Regions from separate parts of the Pseudomonas sp. NPDC089401 genome, predicted to be linked through region 2. Evidence: riboswitches for the same ligand, from Rfam matches in the RefSeq annotation. Region 2 holds a riboswitch; the other holds the start of a gene.
The links. A riboswitch is a leader RNA that binds a small molecule or an ion and turns the genes downstream of it on or off. The one in region 2 is predicted to bind cobalamin.
Positions count from the first base shown of each region.

Region 1 (11,571 bases), on a different contig from region 2:
GGTGTTGACCAATACCTCGGCCCCCACCTCGTCCAGCCAGCGTTCGACCTGTTCCAGGCAGGCGCTTTCCTTCAGGCTGGCCACGGCGATGGGCAGCGGGTTGAGCCCGGCCGCCTGCAAGCGCTGGCAGAACACATCGATGAAGGCTGTGTTGGCGGCCTGCAAGTGCGAGCGATAGAACAGCAACGGTGCCACCGGCTGCTGCGGGTCCCACTGGCCATACCAGTCCTCGAGCACGGCGCCGGGCTTGCCGGGGTGATACACCGACGTGCGCGGCAACGGCTGCGGTTCGTCCCAGGCGTAATCGCGGCCCAGCCACTGGCTGGCGAGGCAATTGAACAGGTTGACGGCGTTGGCCTTGCCGCCCTGACGCAGGTAGTGCCAAAGGCGCTCGGCCGGCGCGCCGGTGACGTTGCCCAGGCCGGTCAGTTCCGGATCCGGTCGGTCGTCGCCCGGCACCAGGATCAGTTGCACGCCACGCGCTGCCAGTTCGACAAGCTGCTCGACGCCGTAGCGCCAGTAGCCGACGCCGCCATGCAGCGACACCAGGATCACCTTGGCATGGCGCAGCACCTCATCGACGTAGAGGTCGACCGAGGCGTGGTTCTGCACCTGCATCGGGTTGGCCAGGCGCAGGCTGGGGTAGTCGTCCGGCAGTAGCTCGGCGGTTTCGGCGAGCAACGCCAGGTGCGAGTCGCCGCTGCAGAGAATCACCAGCTCGGCGGGTGTCTGGCCGAGGTCGGCGATGCTGTCGTCCGGCACGAAGCCGCCGGGCTGGGTCCGCAGCAGGTGCATGGATCAGGCGCCCAGGGTCTGGCGCAGGCGCGCCTCCAGCTGTGCAGCGTCGAGGTCCTGGCCGATCAGCACCAGGCGGGTGATGCGCGGCTCGTCGGCGCGCCAGGCGCGGTCGAAGTGCTTGTCGAAACGGCTGCCCACCCCTTGCACCAGCAGGCGCATCGGCTTGCCGGGGATGGCGGCGAAGCCCTTGGCACGGAGGATGCCGAATTCGCTCACCAGCTGGGTCAGGGCGTCGAGCAACAGGCTTTCTTCGGCCTCAGGCAGGTCGATCGAGATGGAGTCGAAGGCGTCGTGATCATGGTCATCGTGATCGTCGCCGTCGTGGTGGGAATCATGGTGGGTACGGCGGCCATCGATATGCGCCTCGGACTCGGCGCCCACGCCCAGCAGCACCTCCAGCGGCAGGCGGCCACTGCTGGCCTCGATCACCTTGACCGCCGGCGGCAGTTCTTCGGCGACTTCGCTGCGGACCTTGGCCAGGCCCGCGGCATCGATCAGGTCGGCCTTGTTCAGCACCACCAGGTCAGCACTGGCCAGTTGGTCGGCGAACAGCTCGTGCAGCGGCGATTCGTGGTCCAGGTTGGGGTCGAGCTTGCGTTGCGCGTCGACCTGCTCCGGGTAGGCGGCGAAGGTGCCGGCGGCCACGGCCGGGCTGTCGACCACGGTGATCACCGCGTCAACCGTGCAGGCATTGCGGATTTCCGGCCACTGGAAGGCTTGCACCAGGGGTTTGGGCAGGGCCAGGCCGCTGGTTTCGATGAGGATGTGGTCGAGGTCGCCACGGCGGGCCACCAGCTCGCGCATGACCGGGAAGAACTCTTCCTGCACGGTGCAGCACAGGCAGCCGTTGGCCAACTCGTAGACGCGGCCGCTGGCTTCTTCCTCGGTGCAGCCGATGCTGCACTGCTTGAGGATCTCGCCATCGATGCCCAGTTCGCCGAACTCGTTGACGATGACCGCGATGCGGCGGCCCTGGGCGTTGTCGAGCATGTGGCGGAGCAAGGTGGTCTTGCCCGAGCCGAGGAAGCCGGTAACGATGGTGACGGGGAGCTTGGCCAGTGTTTTCATGTCGCGTTGCCCTTGGCAGGTTGGCGCGGGCATGCGGGACGAGAGCCGCAGGCCTTGCCAGCCGGGCTCGTTCGCCACCGGATCACCCCGCCCGGTTGAAAGTCGAAAGCGTGACGAGGCAGGTCTCCTGGCTTGCACCGTTCCAGCGCCGCTGTCCGGGACAGGGCCTGGCGGGATGACGCCTTCCCGCGCCTTGGCGCAGTGGCTGTGTCGATCCGTTGCCGGTGCCTACAGTTGCGGGGGCAGCCGCGGCTTGAACCGCGTTCCCGTCTTAGCTTCGGCGTGGCCGAAGAACCTCGAAGCGGCAAGGCTACGCGGGGGGGCGCGGGTGGTCAACTGGCGGATGGGCGTGAGAGCTGCCAGAGGTCCGTCACCCTTGCAGCAACCAATTGACGCCTCCCCCGCCCCGTGCTCTCCTTACGCCTTGCGTCCAGGTGCCCCCATCGGGGGTGAAACGGGAAACCGGTGCGCCGCAGGCCCTCTCCAAGGGCCGGGCCAATCCGGTGCTGCCCCCGCAACGGTAAGCGAGCGAAGCGTCAAGACCACTGTGCCACGTCGTCCGGCATGGGAAGGTGACGCTTGCCAAGGAGCCCTGCTCTTCCTCGCAAGCCCGGAGACCGGCCTGACGTTCATGAACACCCCGCGGTGGGCGGGCGCTGTCGCATTCCCTCGGGCGCATTGCGCCCGGGAATGTCGCGCCTGTCCGTTGCCATCACACAACAAAGCAGAGGATCGCGTCATGCCCGTCACCAGTGCCAAACACAGCATCGCCACCCCCGTCACCCTCAGCCAGCGCCTGGTCATCGCCGTCGGCGCCAGCCTGCTCGGCCTTTGCCTGGTGTACTTCGCCGGCTTCTCGCACATCGAGGCGGTGCACAACGCCGCCCACGATACCCGTCACAGCGCCGCGTTCCCCTGCCACTGAGGCCTGCCATGATCACCCGTATCGCCCGCACTGCCGGGTTCAGCGGCCTGCTCGCCGCGCTGCTGTTGACCCTGCTGCAGAGCTTCTGGGTCGCGCCGCTTATCCTCCAGGCAGAAACCTACGAATCGGCCGCGCCTGCCGCCGAGCACCACGACCATGCCGGCGAAGCCGGCGCCGCCCATGAGCACAGCGCCGAAGCCTGGTCGCCGGAAGACGGCTGGCAGCGCGTCCTCTCGACCACGGGCGGGAACCTGGTCGTCGCCGTCGGTTTCGCCCTGATCCTCGCCGCCCTCTACAGCCTGCGCGAACCCGGCCGAGTCAGCACCGGCGCGCTCTGGGGCCTGGCGGGCTTCGCCGTGTTCTGCCTGGCGCCGACCCTGGGCTTGCCACCGGAGTTGCCTGGCACTGCCGCCGCCGACCTCGGCCAGCGCCAGGCCTGGTGGATCGGCACCGCCGCCGCCACCGCACTAGGCCTGGCCTTGCTGGTGTTCGCTCGCCACTGGCTGCTCAAGGTTGTTGGCGCAGTGCTGCTGGTTGTGCCGCACGTGATCGGCGCGCCGCAACCTGAAGTGCACGAGAGCCTGGCACCCGAAGCCCTGGAAACCCAGTTCAAGGTCGCCTCGTGGCTGACCAACGCCGCCTTCTGGCTGGCCCTGGGCCTGCTGAGCGCCTGGCTGTATCGTCGCTCCAGCCACGCCTGATGCCGCACGCCCACCTGCAACCGGCGCTGTACGCCGGTTTCGGTTGCCGCCGGGGCTGCTCGGTCGACGAACTTGCCAGCCTCCTGCAGCAGTCCTTGGCCTGCCAAGGCCTGCCGCTGGCTGCCGTGCAAGGCGTCGCCAGCATCAGCCTGAAAGCCGATGAGCCTGGCTTGCGCCTGCTGGCCGAGCGCCTCGGCGTGCCGCTGGTGCTGTTCGACGCCGCCCTGTTGCAGGTATTCGAGCCCCACCTGAGCCATCGTTCCGCGACCGCCTTTGCCCATTGTGGCTGCTGGGGCGTCGCCGAAAGCTGCGCACTCGCCCTGAGCGAACGCCTGCAAGGCAGCGCAAGGCTGGCGGTACCCCGACGTGCGACATCACGTGCGACCCTCGCCCTGGCCTGCGCCGTATAATCGCTTTCTTCTCGCCCCAAGGATTCACCATGACGGTCTATTTCATCGGCGCCGGCCCCGGCGACCCGGAGCTGATCACGGTCAAGGGCCAGCGCCTGATCCGCCAGTGCCCGGTGATCATCTACGCCGGCTCCCTGGTCCCCGCCGCCGTACTCGACGGCCACCAGGCCGAAACAGTCATCAACAGTGCCGAACTGCACCTGGAGCAGATCATCGAGGCCATTCGCGACGCCCATGCCAAGGGTCAGGACGTGGCGCGCGTGCACAGCGGCGACCCCAGCCTGTATGGCGCCATCGGCGAACAGATCCGCCACCTGCGCGAACTGGGCATCGACTACCAGATCATCCCCGGGGTCACCGCCACCGCCGCCAGCGCGGCCTTGCTGGGCTGCGAACTGACCCTACCGGACGTGGCGCAGACCGTCATCCTCACCCGTTACGGCGACAGCTCGCCGATGCCCGCCGGTGAGCAATTGGCCGACCTGGCCCGCCACGGCAGCACCCTGGCGATCCACCTGGGGGTCAAGCACCTGGCCCGCATCGTCGAGGCCCTGCTGCCCCATTACGGCGCCGACTGCCCCATTGCCGTGGTCCATCGCGCCACCTGGCCAGACCAGGACTGGGTGCGCGGCACGCTCGCCGACATCGTCGAGCGGGTCGCCGCCAGGGGCTTCAGGCGTACCGCGCTGATCCTCGTCGGCCATGTCCTGGGGGATGCGCCGTTCGCCGCCTCGGCCCTGTACCGCGCGGGCCATGCGCACCTGTACCGCCCTGGTAACTGAATATTGCCAAGCGGGCGGAGGCCGTTGCAGACTCCGGGCTCAACCCTGGACCGGAGTCTTGCCCATGCTCGCGCTACGCCCCAACTGCGAATGCTGTGATGTCGATCTGCCGGGGGACAGCCCCGACGCGCTGATCTGCTCCTTCGAGTGCACATTCTGCCGCAGCTGCGCAGACCGCCGCTTCCAGGGCCGCTGCCCGAATTGCACGGGGCAGCTACTGCCCCGCCCCACGCGTGTAGGCCAGGCCCTTCGCAACAACCCCGCCTCGACCGATCGGGTACTCAAGCCCCACCCGGCCTGCCAGTAACCGACAGGTCATTACCCACTGCCTGGCTGCCTTTTGATAGCAACTCCCGGAATTTTGTAGGACTTTTCAACAAACAACGCCGACTTATCCAACAGATCTATACTGCCCGTTACAACGCAGGTCGGAATGATCGTATGGTGCTGCGCGACAGAAAGAACTTGCAGCCGTATTCCAGGTTTTACCTGGGAAACGGACCACATTCCGACAGGAGCTACCTACATGACAACCGTTCTGATCGTTGATGACCATCCGATCGTCCGACTTTCCCTGCGCCTGCTGCTTGAGCGTGAACGCTTCCAGGTCGTTGGCGAAGTCGGTAACGGCAGCGAAGTGGCACAGGTAGCGCGAGAACTGCGGCCCGACGTCGTGGTACTGGACATCGGCCTGCCTGGGCTCGATGGCATGGAAGTCATCAAGCGCCTGCAGCAACTCGACCCGGCCCCCAGGATCATGGTGCTCACTGGCCAGGCCACCGACCTTTACGTACGCCGCTGCCTGGATGCGGGTATCGGTGCCTTCGTCACCAAGGACGAAGACCACGAGGCCTTGCTCTTCGCCCTCAAGGCGCTGATCAAAGGTTATTCGACCTTTCCGCAGATGGCGGTCAACAGCAACAACCTGGACAGCGAGCCCATGCGCCTGGGCAGCTTGTCGAACCGGGAAATGGAAGTGCTGCGACGCCTTGCCCGGGGCGAGAACAACAAGAACATCGGCGCCTGCATGAACCTCAGCGCCAAGACCATCAGCACCTATCGTGGACGCATCATGGACAAGCTCAAGACCGAGTCACTGGTGGAAATGGTGGACCTGGCCAAACGCAATCACGTCAATTGAGCGGTCACCAGCCATGAAGCGTGCGCTGGCCGGGCTGTTGCTGACCCTCTCCCTTGCCAGCCATGCGCTGGTCACGCTTGCAGAGGGGGAGCCTCGCCACCTGCTGGCCCGTGCCACCAGCGCTACCCCGCCACTGCCACTGGACGACCCGGATCGCCAGTGGCTTGCCAAGCGCAAAGTACTGTTGCTCGGCAGCTCGCGCCCCGATTACCCGCCTTTCGAAATCAACGTCAGCCTGGATGATTACGAAGGCCTCAGCGCCGATTACGCCGGGCTGATCGCGGAGAAGCTGGGCATACCGGTGGAGGTCAGGCGCTACGCCAGCCGCCATGAGGCCATTGCCGCCTTGCGCGATGGCCGCATCGACCTGCTGGGCAGTTCCAATGCCTTCGAGGCCGCCGACGCGCAACTGAGCCTCAGCCGGCCCTATGCCGACGATCTGCCGGTGATCGTCACCCGTGAAGGCCGAACACTCAAGGACGACAAGGCCCTGGGCAACTTGCGCCTGGCCATGGTCGACCATTACCTGCCCGGAGAGACCGTTCGCGCGCTGTTCCCGCAGGCGCAACTGAGCCTCTACCGCTCGACGCTGGCGGGCCTTGCGGCGGTCGAGCTTGGCGAGGCGGACGCCTACCTGGGCGACGCCATCAGCACCGACTTCCTGATCGGCAAAAGCTACCAGGGCACGGTGAAAATCGACCATTTCTGCCAGGTGCCGCCTGGCGCCTTTTCTTTTGCACTGGCCAATGACAACCAGCGTCTGGCCCGCCTGGTGGACGCCGCCCTGGCCTCGATCAGCGAAAGCGAGCGGCTGGGGATCCTGCGGCGCTGGAGCAGCGGCAACACCAGCCTCCTGCTGGAGCGCCACCTCTCGGCCCTGACCGCCGAGGAACAGGACTGGATCAAGCAACACCCGACGGTCAAGGTACTGATCGACCCCGCCCTCGCCCCGCTCACCTTCAACGATGCACAGCAGAACCCCAGCGGCATCACCGTCGACCTGCTCAAGCAGATCACCTTGCGCAGCGGACTGCAGTTCCAGATCGTCGAGCAGCACACCGTGCAAAAGATGGTCGAGCAGGTTGCCCAGGGCAAGGCGCAGATGATCGGGGCGCTGGGCTACGGGATGGAACGTGCGAGCCAATTGCGCTACACCCGGCCCTACCTGGTCAGCCCGAGGGTGCTGGTCACCCGCGACCAGGCGGCCTGGCCCATGCGCAGTCGAAACCTCGAGGGCCAGCGCATCGCTCTGCTGCGCGGCTCGCCGTTGCGCGCCCAGGTGCAGCGCCAGTACCCCGGCGCCAGGGTGGTCGAGGTCGACAACGCGCTGAGCCTGATGGAGGCCGTGGCCCGCGGCGATGCCGACGTTGCCTACAGCAGTCATATCAATGCGACCTACTACATCAACCATGCATTCAAGGACCAGCTCAGGATCGCCAGCGTGCTGGGCGATGATCCGGCCACCGCCGCCTTCGCCGTGGCCCCCGACCAACCCCAGCTGCAGGCCATTCTCGACAAGGCACTGCTGAGCATCCCCCCCGAGGAACTGGACCAACTGGTCAATCGCTGGCGCACCAGCGCCCTGGTCAGCGACGGGCCTTGGCGCAATTACCGGACACTGGCCTTGCAGGTGCTGGTGCTCTCGGCGCTGCTGCTGGCCGGCGTGGTGTTCTGGAACAGCTACCTGCGCAAGCTGATCCAGCAACGCACCGCCGCCCAGCAGGCGCTCCAGGCACAGCTGGGCCTGAGCCGCGGCCTGCTCGAACAACTGCGTCAGGCCAAGGACGATGCCGAGCAGGCCAGCCAGACCAAAAGCACCTTCCTGGCGACCATGAGCCATGAAATCCGCACCCCCATGAACGCGGTGATCGGCCTGCTCGAACTGGCCCTGGAGGACAGCCAGACAGGCCGCAGCGACCCCCAGACCTTGCAGACTGCGCACGATTCGGCCATTGGCCTGCTCGGCCTGATCGGCGACATCCTCGATATCTCCCGCATCGAATCCGGCCACATGACGCTGCAGCCGGTGGCCACCGACCTGGCCGAGCTGGTGCGCAGCACCCTGCGGGTGTTCGAGGGCAACGCCCGTGCCAAGGGCCTGCAGCTACAGAGCCAATTGCCCGCCACCCCTCTGTGGGTGCTGGCGGACCCCCTGCGGGTCAAGCAGATCCTGTCGAACCTGCTCAGCAACGCCATCAAGTTCAGCGATCGCGGCGAGATACACACCCGCCTGGCAACCCGTGGCGCCGACGGCAACCTTCACGTAGCCCTGTGCGTGCGTGATACGGGCATTGGCATCAGCGCGGCGGACCAGGCCCGCCTGTTCAATGCCTTCACCCAGGCCGACGGCCCGAGGGCCAGCCAGGGCGCGGGACTGGGCCTGGTAATCAGCCGGACCCTGGCAGAACTCATGGGCGGCACGCTGAACCTGCAGAGCGTCGAAGGCGTCGGCACCCGCGTCGAAGTCGAGCTGCAGCTGCCGGCCTGTGCCGCCCCCGCCTCGATCGAGCCCGGCAACCTCGCCGACGAGGTGGTCACACGGCCGTTGAAGATCCTGGTGGTGGACGATTACCCGGCCAACCTGCTGCTCATGGAGAAGCAGCTCAAGAGCCTGGGGCATGAGGTGACGCTGGCTGAACAGGGCGAGACAGCACTGGAAAGGTGGCAAGCCAGCCACTTCGACCTGGTGCTCACCGATTGCAGCATGCCGGTCATGGACGGCCACCAGCTGGCCCGGTCGATACGCCAACGGGAGCGCGATCAGGGGCGATCGGCCTGTTGCATCATCGGCATCACCGCCAACGCCCAGGCCGAAGAACGCACCCGCTGCCTGGCCAGCGGCATGGATGACTGCCTGTTCAAGCCCGTCGACCTGCGCACCCTGAAAGCCCATCTGCCGCAAATGTGGCTTGAAACCGCCCCGCCCGTGGCCAAGGCCAGCGGCTTCAACCTGAACGAACTGCGGCACCTGACCCAGGACGATGAGCAATTGACCCGCCACCTGCTGGAGCAGGTCGGGCAAAGCGCCGGCGAAGACCTGGCCGCGCTGCGCGCGTTGGGCACGGCGCCCGAGCCAGGTGCCTTGCTGGCCATTGCCCACCGCATCAAAGGGGGCGCCAAGATGCTCAAGGTACGCGGGGTGGTGAGTGACTGCGAAGCGCTGGAGCAGGCACTGACACAGGGCTTGCCCAGCCAGGCGCCGCGCCTGCGGCTCGAAAACAGCCTGCAGGCGCTGCAACGCGAACTGTCCGACGCCCTCAGTGCAATAGCAATGTCGAATTGATCTGGCTGATGGCATCGACCACGTGCCGCGAGCCTTGCTGGATTTCCATGATCACCGTGCCGGCCTCGTTGGCCAGGGCCACGCCACGCCCGGTGCGCTGAAGGCTCGATTGCATGCTGGCCACGGCCGTCAGCGACAGGTCGTGGTTCTGCCGCACCACATCGACGATTTCCAGCGTCGCCTTGCTGGTGCGGGCCGCCAGGCTGCGCACTTCATCGGCGACCACGGCGAAGCCGCGGCCGTGCTCGCCGGCGCGGGCCGCTTCGATGGCCGCGTTGAGGGCCAGCAGGTTGGTCTGGTCGGCGATGCCGCGGATGGTCAGGACGATCTGCCCGATCACGTCCGACTGCTTGCTCACTGCATCGATGGTGCGCGCCGCGTCATTGAGCTCCTGGGAAATCTGCTCGATCACCTCGACCGTCTGCTGCACCACTTCCGAGCCTTTGCGCGCGCAGGCGTCGGTCTGCACGGAGCTGGCGTGGGCGGCCTCGGCGGCGCTCTGCTGGGTGCTCACCTGGGAGGTGATGTCACTGGCGAACTTGACCACCTTGTACAGGCGGCCCTTGCTGTCGAAGATCGGGTTGTAGGAGGCCTCCAGATAGACGGTCTGGCCTTGCTTGTTGACCCGCTCGAAACGGTGCGAGTGGTACTCGCCACGGTTGAGCGAAGCCCAGAATTCGCGGTACTGCGCCGACTCCCGCTCGTGGGCCTGGCAGAACAGCCCGTGGTGGCGGCCCACCACCTCCTCAAGGCGGTAGCCCATGGTGATGAGGAAATTGTCGTTGGCCTTGATCACCCGCCCCTCGGGGGTGAACTCGACCACCGCCATGGACCGGCCGATTGCCTTGAGCAAACTTTCGCTTTCGTGTTCGTGCTTGACCCGCTGGCTGATGTCGGCGGCCACCTTGATCACGCTGGTGACCTGCTGGCGTTCGTCGAGCACCGGCATGTAGCTGGCCTCCAGCCAGACTTCACGGCCGGCCTTGTCGACCCGCTCGAAGGTGCCGCTGATGGCCTTGCCCTGCCCCAGCTCACGCCACAGCTGCTGGTATTCGGCGCTCTTGGCGTAGGCGGGGTCGCAGAACAGCCGGTGGTGCTTGCCGCGCAGCTCCTCGGCGGTATAACCCATCGCCTGGCAGAACTGGGCATTGGCATCGAGGATGGTGCCGTCTGCAGTGAACTCGATCATCGCCATGCTACGGCTGATGGCGGCGAGCTTGGCCTGGCTGTCGGCCAGGGCCTGGCGAACCCGTTGAATCTCGACCAGATCGGACTTGCGATGAAAATCGAACATGACACCGGCATCCTCTATGCGCAGGGTCTCCTGAGCATAGATCGGCATCGTAGCCGTGCAAGCAATCTGATATCACTTTGTAATTAGTCTTGCTCGGGGTGCTCAGGAACTCTCGCGCACCATCAATTCGAAGCCCAGGTCCTGCTGCTCGGCGGCCACCCGCTTGCCATCGAGCAAGGCCAGCAGCGCCTGCGCCGCACCCCGCCCCACGGCGGCGCGCGGCGTGCGGATCGAGGTCAGCCGCGGCACCATGTGCGCCGACGCCGGCAAGTCGTTGAAGCCGACCATCGCCACCTGCCGCGGCACCTCGATACCCTGGCGCAACGCCTGAAGCACGGCGCCCTGGGCCAGGTCGTCGTTACAGAAGAAGATGCCATCGACATCCGGCGTCCGGGCCAGCAACCGGCTGAACAGCTCGCTGCCCAGGGCGATGGACGACGGCTGCGGCGCCAGGATTTCCAGTTCGCTCGCCGGCATGCCAGCCTCGGCCAGGGCCTGGCGGAAGCCTTCGGCACGCTGCATCACCCGCGGGTCGAGCTGCGCGGCGATGAACGCCAGGCGCCGCCGGCCACGGGCGATCAGGTGCTGCGCCGCGGCACGCCCCGCCTGCTGCTGGGAGAATCCCACCGACAAGGCCCCGGCCTCGCCACCCAGCTCCATCATGTGCACACGGGGCACGCCACTGGCGGCCAGCATCTGTCGCGACGCCTCGCTGCGGTCGAACCCGGTCAGCAGCATGCCGCACGGCTGATACGCCAGGTAGTTGCGGATCAGGTTTTCTTCTTCGTCGACATCGTAGTGATAGTTGCCGATCAGCACTTCGAGCCCACGGGGGCGCATCACCTCGTGGATGGCCTCCAGGGTGTCGATGAACAGCTGGTTGGACAATGACGGGATCAGGACCACCACCGACTGGCTGCGTGCCGAGGCCAGCGCCCGTGCCGCCGGGTTGGCCACGTAACCCAGGGTCGCGGCGGCGGCAACGACCTTTTCCACCAGTTCCGGGGCGACCGTGCTGACCCCGCGCAGCGCGCGCGAAGCGGTAATCGGGGAAACCCCGGAAAGCCTGGCGACTTCAGCCAGCGTGGGACGACCGGTGGTACGAGAGCCTGAGCGCGACATGAGTGTTGTAATTTTACTACTTGCGGGAAAGGGGAACGGCCACTAAG
Region 1 covers NZ_JBIVIA010000013.1:71,725-83,295, forward strand. The annotation lists gene cobN (cobaltochelatase subunit CobN) at 1-795, opposite strand, end outside; gene cobW (cobalamin biosynthesis protein CobW) at 799-1,866, opposite strand; cobalamin riboswitch at 1,966-2,180, opposite strand; cobalamin riboswitch at 2,282-2,507, shown strand; gene ACIP21_RS24575 (CbtB domain-containing protein) at 2,606-2,791, shown strand; gene ACIP21_RS24580 (CbtA family protein) at 2,800-3,492, shown strand; gene ACIP21_RS24585 (cobalamin biosynthesis protein) at 3,492-3,902, shown strand; gene cobM (precorrin-4 C(11)-methyltransferase) at 3,932-4,684, shown strand; gene ACIP21_RS24595 (DUF1272 domain-containing protein) at 4,749-4,991, shown strand; gene ACIP21_RS24600 (response regulator) at 5,211-5,825, shown strand; gene ACIP21_RS24605 (transporter substrate-binding domain-containing protein) at 5,839-9,108, shown strand; gene ACIP21_RS24610 (methyl-accepting chemotaxis protein) at 9,083-9,622, opposite strand; partial or broken gene ACIP21_RS24615 (PAS domain-containing protein) at 9,620-10,450, opposite strand; gene ACIP21_RS24620 (LacI family DNA-binding transcriptional regulator) at 10,505-11,524, opposite strand.
Region 1: linked by a shared signal. The riboswitch ahead of ACIP21_RS24575 (CbtB domain-containing protein) and the one ahead of ACIP21_RS10165 (ABC transporter substrate-binding protein) in region 2 are both predicted to bind cobalamin.

Region 2 (11,571 bases):
TAAGATAACGTTTCATTTGACATCCATTCCTGCCTGCGACCCTTCCCCATGACCAGCGCCTCAGCCACCCCCACCCTGCTCACCCAGCGCCTGCAGAGCATCGACGCCCTGCGCGGCCTGGTGATCCTGTTCATGCTGCTCGACCACGTGCGCGAAACCTTCTTCCTGCACCGCCAGGTCAGCGACCCCATGAGCATCGACGCCACCGACCCGTCGCTGTTCGCCAGCCGCACCCTGGCCCACCTGTGCGCGCCGGTGTTCGTCCTGCTCACCGGCCTGTCGGCCTGGCTGTACGGCGAGAAGTACCAGGGCCGCAGCGATGTCTCGGCGTTCCTGTTCAAGCGCGGGCTGTTCCTGGTGCTGCTGGAGTTCACCCTGGTCAACTTCGCCTGGACCTTCCAACTGCCACCGAGCGTGATCTACCTGCAAGTGATATGGGCCATCGGCGTGAGCATGCTCGCCCTGTCGCTGCTGGTGTGGCTGCCGCGCCCGGCACTGGTGGCCCTGGGCGCGCTGATCGTCGCCGGGCACAACCTGCTCGACGGCCTGCACTTCGGTGTGGCGTCGGCGCTGCACGTGCCGTGGGCAATCCTGCATGACCGTGGCTGGCTGGAAGTCACCGACAACCTGCGCCTGCGCACGTCCTACCCGGTGCTGCCGTGGATCGGGGTGATCGCCCTGGGCTATGGCCTGGGCCCGTGGTTCGCCCGTGGCAGCGCTGCCGGCGAACGCCAGCAGCGCCTGCTGCTGGCCGGCTGCATCGCCCTGCTCGGCTTCATGCTGCTGCGCCTCTACAACGGCTACGGCGAAGCGCCCTGGAGCGGCTACCCGACCGTCACGCAGACGCTGATGAGCTTCTTCAACATCACCAAGTACCCGCCGTCGCTGCTGTTCCTGGCCCTGACCCTGGGCTGCGGCCTGCTGTTGCTGCGCGCCTTCGAGCGTGCCGGCACGGCCCGCTGGATCGGCGCCCTGGCGGTGCTGGGCGCGGCGCCGATGTTCTTCTACCTGCTGCACTTGTACGTGCTCAAGCTGCTGTACCTGGCCTGCGTGGCACTGTTCGGCCACAACCACGGCGACTACTTCGGTTTCGACGGCATCGGCGCGGTGTGGCTGGTTTCAGTGCTGTTGGCCGTGGCGCTGTACCTGCCGGTGCGCTGGTTCGCTCGGCTCAAGGCTCGCCGGCGCGACATCGCCTGGCTCAAGTACTTTTGATTTAACGTTTTGCCCCGGCGGCCTGATGGTCTACCATGCGGCCCGCCGGTTTCCGCCACGGAACTAACAGGGAATCCCAGGCCCGTCGCCCAAGACGCGCCAAACGGAACTGCCCCCGCAACTGTAGGTGCCGAGCCTGCTCCATCGATGCCACTGGATCAACGATCCGGGAAGGCCGGAGCCAGGTGACGACGCACCAGTCAGGAGACCTGCCGGCAAACATTCACCAACCGGCGGGGTGTCCGGGATGGCCATCTGTGTTGCCCTTGCGCCTGCAAGGGCGCGGCGATGCCTGTCCGTGCGTTCCTCACCAGAACTGACCGATAGGAGATCGCCCCGCATGCTGCTGCGTTTCACCTCCCTGCTGGCCGGCCTGAGCCTCAGCGCCCTGGCCCAGGCCGCCGCCACCCACTACCCGCTGACCGTCGACAATTGCGGCGCGCCGCAGACCTTCGCCAAGGCCCCCGAGCGTGCGGTGACCATCGGCCAGGCCGGCACCGAGATGCTCTATGCATTGGGCCTGGGCGACAAGCTGGCCGGCACCTCGCTGTGGTTCAACAACGTGCTGCCCGAGTACCAGGCGCTGAACGCCAAGGTACCGCGCCTGGCCGACAACGAGCCGAGCTTCGAGGCGGTGGTCGGCAAGCGTCCGCAACTGGTGGCGGTGCAGTTCGAGTGGATGGTCGGCGCCCAGGGCGTGGTTGCCACCCGCGAGCAGTTCGACGAGCTGAAGATCCCCACCTACCTGCTGCCCTCGGACTGCGAAGGCAAGGACAACCTGGTCGGCGCCGACGGCACCCGCCTGCAGGCGTTCCAGGTCGACAGCATCTACCAGAGCGTCAGCCAGCTGGCCGAGATCTTCGACGTGCAGGACCGCGGCGCGGCGCTGAATGCCGACCTCAAGGCCCGCCTGGACGGCGCGAAACAGCAGCTGGCCGGCAAGGACCTGGCGCAGACATCGGCACTGTTCTGGTTCTCCAGCGCCGACCTCGACATCGACCCTTACGTCGCCGGCCGCCAGGGCGTGGCCGACTTCATGCTGCGCACCCTGGGCGTGCGCAACGTGGTCGAGTCGACCGAGGAATGGCCGACCGTGGGCTGGGAAACCCTGGCCAAGGCCAACCCGACCTGGCTGATCATCGCCCGCATGGACCGCCGCCGCTTCCCCGCCGACGACTACCAGAAAAAGCTCGAATTCCTCCACAGCGACCCAGTGACGAAGAACATGGACGCGGTGAAGAACAACCGCATCGTCATCCTCGACGCCGACGCCATGCAGGCCGGCATCCGCCTGTTCCGCGGCCTGCAGACCTTGTCCGCAGCCTTTGCCAGCGGTAAAGCGGCACAGTGATGAAGGTACTGCTCAACAGCGCCCTGGCCGTGCTGGCCTTACTCGTCGCCGTACTGGCCGGCACCGCCATCGGTGAAACCAACCTGTCGCCGCAGGTGGTCTACCAGGTGCTGGCCAACCACCTGTGGCAGGCCGGCCACCCGGTCGACCCGATCGACGCCGGCATCGTCTGGAACTACCGCCTGACCCGCGCCCTGGTCGCCGCCGCCTGCGGCGCTGGGCTGGCGACCTGCGGGGTGATCCTCCAGGCGCTGCTGCGCAACCCGCTGGCAGAGCCCTACCTGCTCGGGCTGTCCGCCGGCGCCTCCACCGGCGCAGTGCTGGTCGGCCTGCTCGGCCTGGGCAGCGTCGCCCTGAGCATGTCCGGCGGCGCCTTCATCGGCGCCCTGGCGGCGTTCGCCCTGGTGCTGGTGCTGGCCCGCGCGGCCGGGCCGAGCAGCAACAACGCCCAGGTGATCCTCGCCGGCATCGCCGGTTCGCAACTGTTTACCGCCCTGACCGCCTTCCTCATCACCAAGTCGGCCACCGCCGAGCAGGCCCGCGGCATCATGTTCTGGCTGCTGGGCAATCTCAGTGGCGTGCGCTGGCCGTCGGTGTGGCTGGCGTTGCCGGTGGCGCTGTTCGGGCTGGTGGTGTGCCTGTGGCACCGCCGGGCGCTGGACGCCTTCACCTTCGGCGCCGACTCGGCGGCCTCGCTGGGCATCGCCGTGCGCCGCACGCAGTTGCTGCTGATCAGCTGCGCGGCACTGGTGACTGCGGTGATGGTGTCGATCGTCGGCGCCATCGGCTTCGTCGGCCTGGTCATCCCGCATGCCCTGCGCCTGCTGCTCGGGCCCGGCCACAGCCGCCTGCTGCCGGCCAGCGCGCTGGGCGGCGCACTGTTCCTGATTGCCGCCGACGTGCTGTCGCGCACGCTGATCAGCGGCCAGGTGATCCCGGTCGGCGTGGTCACCGCGCTGATTGGTGCGCCGGTGTTCGCACTGATCCTGGTCAGCCGCAGGGGGCGCCCATGACCGCCATGAACACCGCGCAGATCGCCCCCCTCGCCTGCCGCGGGCTGGGCCTGCAACTGTCGGGCAACACCGTGCTGTGCAACATCGAGCTCAACGTGGTACCCGGCGAAACCTTGGGGATCGTCGGCCCCAACGGTTCGGGCAAGTCGTCCCTGCTGAAATTGCTGGCCGGGTTGCGCACGCCGGGCACCGGCAGCGTGCAACTGCTCGGCGAACCCCTGGCGCGCCTGCCCCGCCGGCGGGTCGCCCAGGCCCTGGCGCTGGTCGAGCAGCAGGCCGATACCCTCGATGCGATCAGCGTGTTCGACGCCGTCGCCCTCGGGCGCACGCCCTGGCTGTCGGCGCTGGCGCCGTTCTCCCGCAAAGACCGCGCCATCGTCGAGCAGGCCCTGGCCGACCTCGACGCCACGCACCTGCGCGAGCGGGCCTGGAGTTCGCTGTCCGGCGGCGAACGCCAGCGCGTGCACATCGCCCGCGCCCTGGCCCAACGCCCCCAGGTGCTGCTGCTCGACGAGCCGACCAACCACCTCGATATCCAGCACCAGCTGAGCCTGCTGCAACAGGTGCAGGCGTTGCCGGTGACCACCCTGGTGGCCCTGCACGACCTCAACCAGGCGCTGACCTGCGACCGCCTGGCGGTGCTCGACAAAGGCCACCTGGTCGCCCTCGGCAAGCCACTCGACGTGCTCACCCCAGAGCGCCTGCTGAGCACCTTCGGCGTGCATGCCCACTACCTCACCGACCCTTTCGACGGCGCGCGCATCCTGCGTTTTCGCGCCCCCTGAACCAGGAAGTTCCCGCCATGTCGTCACGCCCCGCCGCCCTGCTGCTCGTCAGCGCCCTGCTCGCCTTGCCACTCGCAGGCCTGGCCCCCATCGCCCGGGCGGACTCCGCGCAATCGCAGAGCCATGGCTTTGTCGACGACAGCAGCTGGAGCCTCCTCAACCGCACCGTCTACGACCAGCGCGACTACAAGCACGGCGGTCGCAACAGCGGCGCACGCAACGCCTACAAGCCACGCAGCGAACGTAACGGCCTGGCCGAGGAATGGGCCTACGGCCTGATGGGCACGTTGCAGTCCGGCTTCACCCAGGGCCTGATCGGCGTCGGCGTCGATGCCCACGCCTACCAGGGCGTGCAACTCGACAGCGGCGGCGGCCGTGCCGGCAAGGCGCGCCTGCTCGGCGTGGACAACGACGGACACCCGAAGAACGAATACAGCCGTGGCGGCGCGGCGCTGAAACTGCGGGTGTCCAACACCGTGCTGTCCTGGGGCGAACAGCGGGTGAAGACCCCGGTATTCAGTTCGTCCGACAGCCGCCTGCTGCCCGAGACCGCCACCGGCGTCTTCCTCTCCAGCAGCGAGATCGACACCCTCAAGCTGGTCGCCGGGCACTTCAACGAAAGCACCGACCGCAACGCCTCCAGCCACGACCAGGGCTTCGTGGTGAACTATTCCGACGCCCGCCAGGGCAACAGCTTCGACCTCGCCGGCCTGGTCTGGAACCCGAGCGACGCCTTCAGCGGCAGCCTGTACACCTCGCGCTACCAGGACACCTGGAACCAGAGCTACCTGGGCAGCACCCTCAACCACGCCCTGGACGATCGCCGCAGCCTGAGCCTGGACCTCAACCTGTACCGCACCACCGACACCGGCAAGGCACTCTCCGGGCGCATCGACAACACCACCTGGAGCCTGGTCTCGCGCTACAACCAGGGCCCGCACAGCTTCAGCCTCGGCTGGCAGCAGGTGGACGGCAACACTCCGTTCGACTACGTCACCCGCGGTGCCATCTACATTGCCAACGCCGTGCAGATGTCCGACTTCAACGCACCGAACGAGAAGTCCTGGCAAGCACGCTACGACCTCAACATGGGCGCCTACGGCGTGCCCGGGTTGAACCTGACGGCGCTGTACGTGCGCGGGTTCGACATCGACGGCACGCACGTCGACCCCAACGGCGGCTACGCGTACCTGGGCTATGGCAAGGGTGGCAAGCACTGGGAACGCGACCTGGAGGCGCGGTACGTGGTGCAGGGCGGCAAGGCCAAGGGCACCACGTTCTCGCTGCGGCACAACTTGCACCGGGGCAATACGGCGCAGGCGGAGCTGGATGGGGATCAGATCCGCCTGGCGGTGGAGTGGCCGCTGTCGGGCGGGTTCTGACCATTCAGTGATCCAGGCCCCAGTCACGTCGCTCCTGCTCGGTGAGGCTTGCAACGACGCGGGCGCAAGTGTCGTCGAGCACCGAACCCGCCTGGCAGCGGGTCAGCACGAAGCGCTTCACGGTCCGCGGCCAGCTGCCGTCCTTGTGTGCGCTGCCGATGATGCCCGCGGCATCCTGGCTGTACACCGTGGGCCGCAGCTGCAGCAACCGCTGTTCGAAGTCGCCGCAGGTCCAGTCGTCACTGCGGACTTCGAACTCGTCGAGCAGGTCGAGCTTGTACAACGCGATATGGGCCATGGGCGCATTTCCTTGTTCTACGCGTGGGGGCGAAAAGGTAAGGAATTGCCCGCGAGATTGAAATGAACAAGGCGTTCATCGTCCGGGCCGCGCCGTAGGACAAGTCCTACTCGGCCTGCCACTGCTCCATGTGGGTGGTGTGCCACAGCGGGTCGTCTTCGACATCGATCACGGCAAAACCCTGGCGCTCCCAGAAGCGGATCGCACCCGGCAGGAAGGGGTGGGTGTGCAGGTAGAGGCAGTCCACGCCCACCTCGCGGGCGTGTTCACGCAACGCCGCGAACAACGCACCCGCCAGGCCGTGGCGGCGGTACTCGGGGAGCACGAACAGGCGCACCACTTCGACCACCCGCTTGCCGTGGTAGTCCAGTTGCGCAAAGCGGTGGTCATATGGCAGGTAGCCGATGCCCGCGACCAGCCGGCCCTGGTCCCGCGCTTCGAGAAAGTGGCCCTCACCGTCCAGGTAGGTTTCGGCGAAACGCGCCAGGTCCTTGGGCAAGGGCGAGTCGGCGAGCATCGGGTACAGCCCGCGGCGGGCGCTGTCGATAAAGCCCACGACGTCGCTGATGCTGTCGCGGTCGGGGGGTTGGATGATCCAGTTCGGCATGGCAATGGAGACGTGGCTTGAGCGAACGGTTTTCTACCCCAATGCCTGGGTGCTGACAAGCCAACCTCGTTATAATCGGCCCTTTGAAACACGCGCCCAAGGCCACCCCATGCCCCGCATCCCGACGTTGCTGCTGCCCCTGCTGTTCACCGCCGCCCTTGCCGCCTGCGACCAGAAGCCCAGCCGCGAGGAACAGATCCTCGCCAACCTGCCGCTGCAGGAAGCCTACGACCACAACATCGAGCGCATGGCCGCGCTGCTCAAGCGCACCCATCCGCAGCTGGAAGAGGCCAGCATCCGCGAGGTGCTGCGCAAGCATCTGACGGTCGAGGACCAGCGCCAGGACCTGTACAAGCTGTACAGCGAGAAAAACTTCAGCGATGCCGAATTCGCCAGCATCGTCGACGCCACCCGTGACCCGGCCAAGGCCAAGGCGCTGGAGGACACCGAGGAAGGCAAGCGCCTGAGCGAGAAGCTGACCGGGCTGATGCGCGAGACGGCGCGGGACGAGAAGGTGCAGGCGCTGGCCGAGCAGCGGATGCAGCAGGTCGAGGATGAGTTGCAGGCCCTGGAGAAGCCAGGCTCCTGAGCCTTCAGCTTTTACCTGCCCTGGCCTCTTCGCGGGTAAACCCGCTCCCACAGGGATGTCGTTGCCCGTCAGGCCTGTGTTGTCCCTGTGGGAGCGGGTTTACCCGCGAAGAGGCCAGTGCAGGCTGAAGTGATCTTTCATGCGGCCAGCAGGTCCAACGAATATCCCGAACCTGGAGACCGACCATGCCCCGCCTGGGCTTCGCCTGCATGTACCGCCACCCTGATCGCAACCTCTCGGCAAAGGCCCTGGAAACCACCGAGCGCCCCTTCAATCCACGCACCACCACCCTGCGCTGGTTATCCAGCGCCACAAAGGAAGCCGCCCGGGCCAAGCTGCTCGAACTGGTACAGCACAACCTCGACGCCCAGCTGCGCCTGCTGGCCTACGTCAGCGAACTGCCGCCGATGCTGCGCATGCTGCGCCTGAGCAGCGACCTGCTGCCGCTGTACAGCCATCCCGAGGTGGCGCCGCTCTACCTGGACACCGAGTTCCAGGCATTGATGGCCGAGCGCTTCGCCGCCATCGGCGCACTGGCCCGTGAACAGGACATCCGCCTGTCGTTCCACCCCGGCCAGTACTGCGTGCTCGGCTCGGACCGCAGCGACGTGGTGGAGAACAGCCTGGCCGAGTTCGAATACCACGCCGACATGATCCGCCTGATGGGCTTCGGCCAGCGCTTCCAGGACTTCAAGTGCAACGTGCACATCGCCGGGCGCCTCGGTGCCGAAGGCATCCGCCAGGTCTGGCCGCGGCTGTCGCAGGTGGCGCGCAACGTGATCACCTTCGAGAACGACGAGAAGACCTACGGCGTCGACGACTGCCTGGGCCTGGCCGACCTGGCGCCGGTGGTGCTGGACATCCACCATTGCTGGATCCATGAAGGCGACTACATCGACCCGCATGAGCCGCGCGTGGCACGGGTCATCGACAGCTGGCGCGGGGTGCGGCCGACCATGCACTACTCGCAGCCGCCAGAGAGCTTGCAGGCGCTGGGCTTCGACGCCGACAGCAAGCTGACTATCCCGGCGCTGCTGGAGAAGGTCAACAAACGTGATTTGTACCAGCACAGCCTGCAGATGTGGAATGACTGGACCAATCGCTATGCGCTGGAGTTCGTTGGCCGGTTCGACATCATGTTCGAGGCCAAGGACAAGAACCTGGCGACCTTGGACTACTACCGGCGCTATATACAATCGGTGGACTGAGTCCTCCTGTGCCGGCCTCTTCGCGGGTAAACCCGCTCCCACAGGGTTCCTACATCATTCGGATGCGGTGGGTTCCTGTGGGAGCGGGTTTACCCGCGAAGAGGCCGGAGCAGACAGCTTGCACTTGCAGGAAGATGAACTTCACTGTTGTAACAAGACTTGTCATAAAACTGTCGTCTTTCGGTCATAGGATTGACCCCAACCTGACATTTCCCCTTCTTCATGGATGAGCGTCTCATGCGTCGTGTGGTTTTCAATCAGAAAGGTGGCGTGGGCAAGTCGAGCATCGCCTGCAACCTCGCCGCCGCCAGTGCCGCCGAGGGTTACCGCACCCTGCTGGTCGACCTCGACCCCCAGGCCAACGCCACCTACTACCTCACCGGCCTGACCGACGACGCCATCCCCGCCGGCATCGCCGACTTCTTCCGCCAGACCCTGTCGCCGGTCACCGCCTCGGGCAAGAAGCACCGCGTGGCGATCACCGAGACCCGCTATGCCAACCTGCACCTGGTCACCGCCAGCCCCGACCTCAGCGACCTGCAATCGAAGCTTGAGAGCAAGTTCAAGATCAACAAGCTGCGCAAGCTGCTGGTGGAATTGGGCGAGGACTACGAGCGCATCTACATCGACACCCCGCCAGCACTGAACTTCTACACCTTCAGCGCCCTGGTGGCCGCCGAGCGCCTGCTGATCCCGTTCGACTGCGACAGCTTCTCGCGCCAGGCATTGCACAGCGTCATGGCCGAGGTCGAGGAACTGCGCCAGGACCACAACCCGGCGCTGCAAGTGGAAGGCGTGGTGGTCAACCAGTTCGCCGGGCGCACCGCGCTGCACCAGACCCTGGTGGACCAGTTGCGCAACGAGGGCCTGCCGGTGCTGCCGGTGTACCTGAGCAGCTCGATCAAGATGCGCGAATCGCACCAGGCTTCGGTGCCACTGGTGCACCTGGCGCCGCGCCACAAGCTGTCCCAGGAATTCGTCGACTTGCTCGACCTGCTCGAACGCGCCGCCTGAGCTGCGACAACCTGCCGCACGCGTGCACTACCCTGCCGTTCGTCCGGGTGATAGATTCGCCGCCATGAACATCACCCGGCACACCCGCACGCTGACTGCCTGGACGCTCTATGCCAGCGTCCTCTTCAGCCTGTTGCTGTGCGGCCTGCACCATGGCCAGATGGGCGGCCTGCGCCTGGCCGGGCTGGAGGGTGGATTCTGCGCGGTCAACAGCGAGCACGGTGTGGCCATCGACCTCGATGGCGCCGGCGGTGACCAGCACATGGCCCAACTCGACTGCCCGGTGTGCTCCTCGTTCGGCCTCGCCGTTGCGATCAGCAGCGGCGGCTGGTCGTTCACCCCGGCGCTGGCCGCCGCCAATTCGCCGATTGTCGTGCGCAGCTGGGCGCAGCCGCCGCCCCTTCATCAACGCCCTGCCCTTACCCCTCGCGCTCCTCCCGCCATCTTCCCCGCAGCCGTATTTCATTTCGCCTGACTTCAGCCGGGCGCGCCTGCCTGCGCGCTCGCCGTCAGCCATGACCTTTGCGTGGAAGACCCAACACCATGTTCCGCAAGACCTCCCTGGTGCTCATGATGAGCACCTGCAGCTGTGCCTGGGCGGGCGATGCCGCCGTCGAACTCAGCGCCACCACCATCGCCGGCGAGCGTGATGCGCCAACCGGCGTGCAGCTGGACGAGCCGATCCACACCGGCTCTCGCCTGGGCCTGACTGCCCGCGAGACACCGGCCTCGGTCAGCGTCTCGGACCGGCGCATCATCGAGCAACGCGATGCCAAGGACAGCCAGGACGTGATCAACGCCATGACCGGCGTCAATGCCTCGGCCAACCCCGGCTATGGCGGCTTCGTCAGCTACCGCGGCTTCACCCAGAACCAGGTCACCCAGCTCTACAACGGCATCAATCTCGGCTACAGCAGCGCCACCCGGCCGGTGGACGCCTGGGTGCTGGACCGCGTCGAACTGCTCGGCGGGCCGTCGTCGTTCCTGCATGGCGCGGGCGCCGTCGGCGGCTCGATCAACTACATCACCAAGGCCGCCAGCCGCGACCAGCAGACCTTCGACGGGCGCATCCGCTACGGCAGCTTCGACGATAGCGAAGTGGCCTTCGGCCTCAACCAGGCCCTGGCCAGCAACCCCGCCGATGCCCGCCACTTCATGCGCCTGGACTACAGCCACACCCAGGGCAACGGCTACATCGACCGCAACAAGCGGCAGACCGACAGCCTGGCGCTCTCGCTGCTCAGCGACCTTGCCCCAGGCCTCACCCACACCCTGGCGCTGGAGTACCAGGAAGACCGCGAGGACAGCCCCTACTGGGGCGCGCCGATCCTGCCCGGGCGCAGCACCATGAAGATCGACAACAGCCGCCGCTTCGACAACTACAACGTCGCCGATGGCCGCTACGAGCAACGGGTGCGCTGGTTGCGCTCGATCCTCGACTACCAGCTCAGCGACAGCACCAGCGTGCACAACACCCTGTACCACTACAGCGCCCAGCGCGATTACCGCAACGTCGAGCGCTACAGCTACACCGGCGACGGCAACGTGCTGCGCGCCAGCCCCTACCTGCAACGCCACGAGCAGAGCGTGCTCGGTGACCGCATCGAGCTGCGCCACGACAACCGCCTGTTCGACCTGGCCAGCCAATGGTCGCTGGGCCTGGACTACTCGCACATGCGCCAGAGCCTGTACCCGACCTCGGGCAGCTGGAGCGAGGTGGTCGACCCGGACCACTTCGACCCCGGCAGTTTCGACGACATCCCCGGGGTGAACGCCGGGCTGACCAAGCAGCGCCGGCACGTCACCAACAACCGCGCGGTGTTCGCCGAAAACCGCCTGCAACTCACCGATCGTCTGGCCCTGCTCACGGCCCTGCGCTATGACTACCTGGACATGCAGGTGACCAACTACGGCGCCGTGTCAGCCACCTCGCCGGCCTATTTCGAACGGCGCTGGGAGCCGCTGTCCGGGCGCATCGGGCTGACCTACGCGCTGACACCTACGCTCAGTTTCTACGGGCAGTACAGCACCGCCGCCGACCTGCCGGCCGGGTCGCTGGCCGCCGCCACCTACTCCAACGTCGGCCTGTTCGACCTGTCCAAGGGCGAG
Region 2 covers NZ_JBIVIA010000003.1:612,206-623,776, forward strand. The annotation lists gene ACIP21_RS10160 (DUF1624 domain-containing protein) at 49-1,215, shown strand; cobalamin riboswitch at 1,245-1,447, shown strand; gene ACIP21_RS10165 (ABC transporter substrate-binding protein) at 1,556-2,566, shown strand; gene ACIP21_RS10170 (FecCD family ABC transporter permease) at 2,566-3,579, shown strand; gene ACIP21_RS10175 (ABC transporter ATP-binding protein) at 3,576-4,364, shown strand; gene ACIP21_RS10180 (OprD family porin) at 4,382-5,746, shown strand; gene ACIP21_RS10185 (hypothetical protein) at 5,751-6,044, opposite strand; gene ACIP21_RS10190 (GNAT family N-acetyltransferase) at 6,151-6,651, opposite strand; gene ACIP21_RS10195 (hypothetical protein) at 6,761-7,240, shown strand; gene uvsE (UV DNA damage repair endonuclease UvsE) at 7,426-8,448, shown strand; gene ACIP21_RS10205 (ParA family protein) at 8,686-9,462, shown strand; gene ACIP21_RS10210 (DUF2946 family protein) at 9,527-9,937, shown strand; gene ACIP21_RS10215 (TonB-dependent receptor) at 10,006-11,571, shown strand, end outside.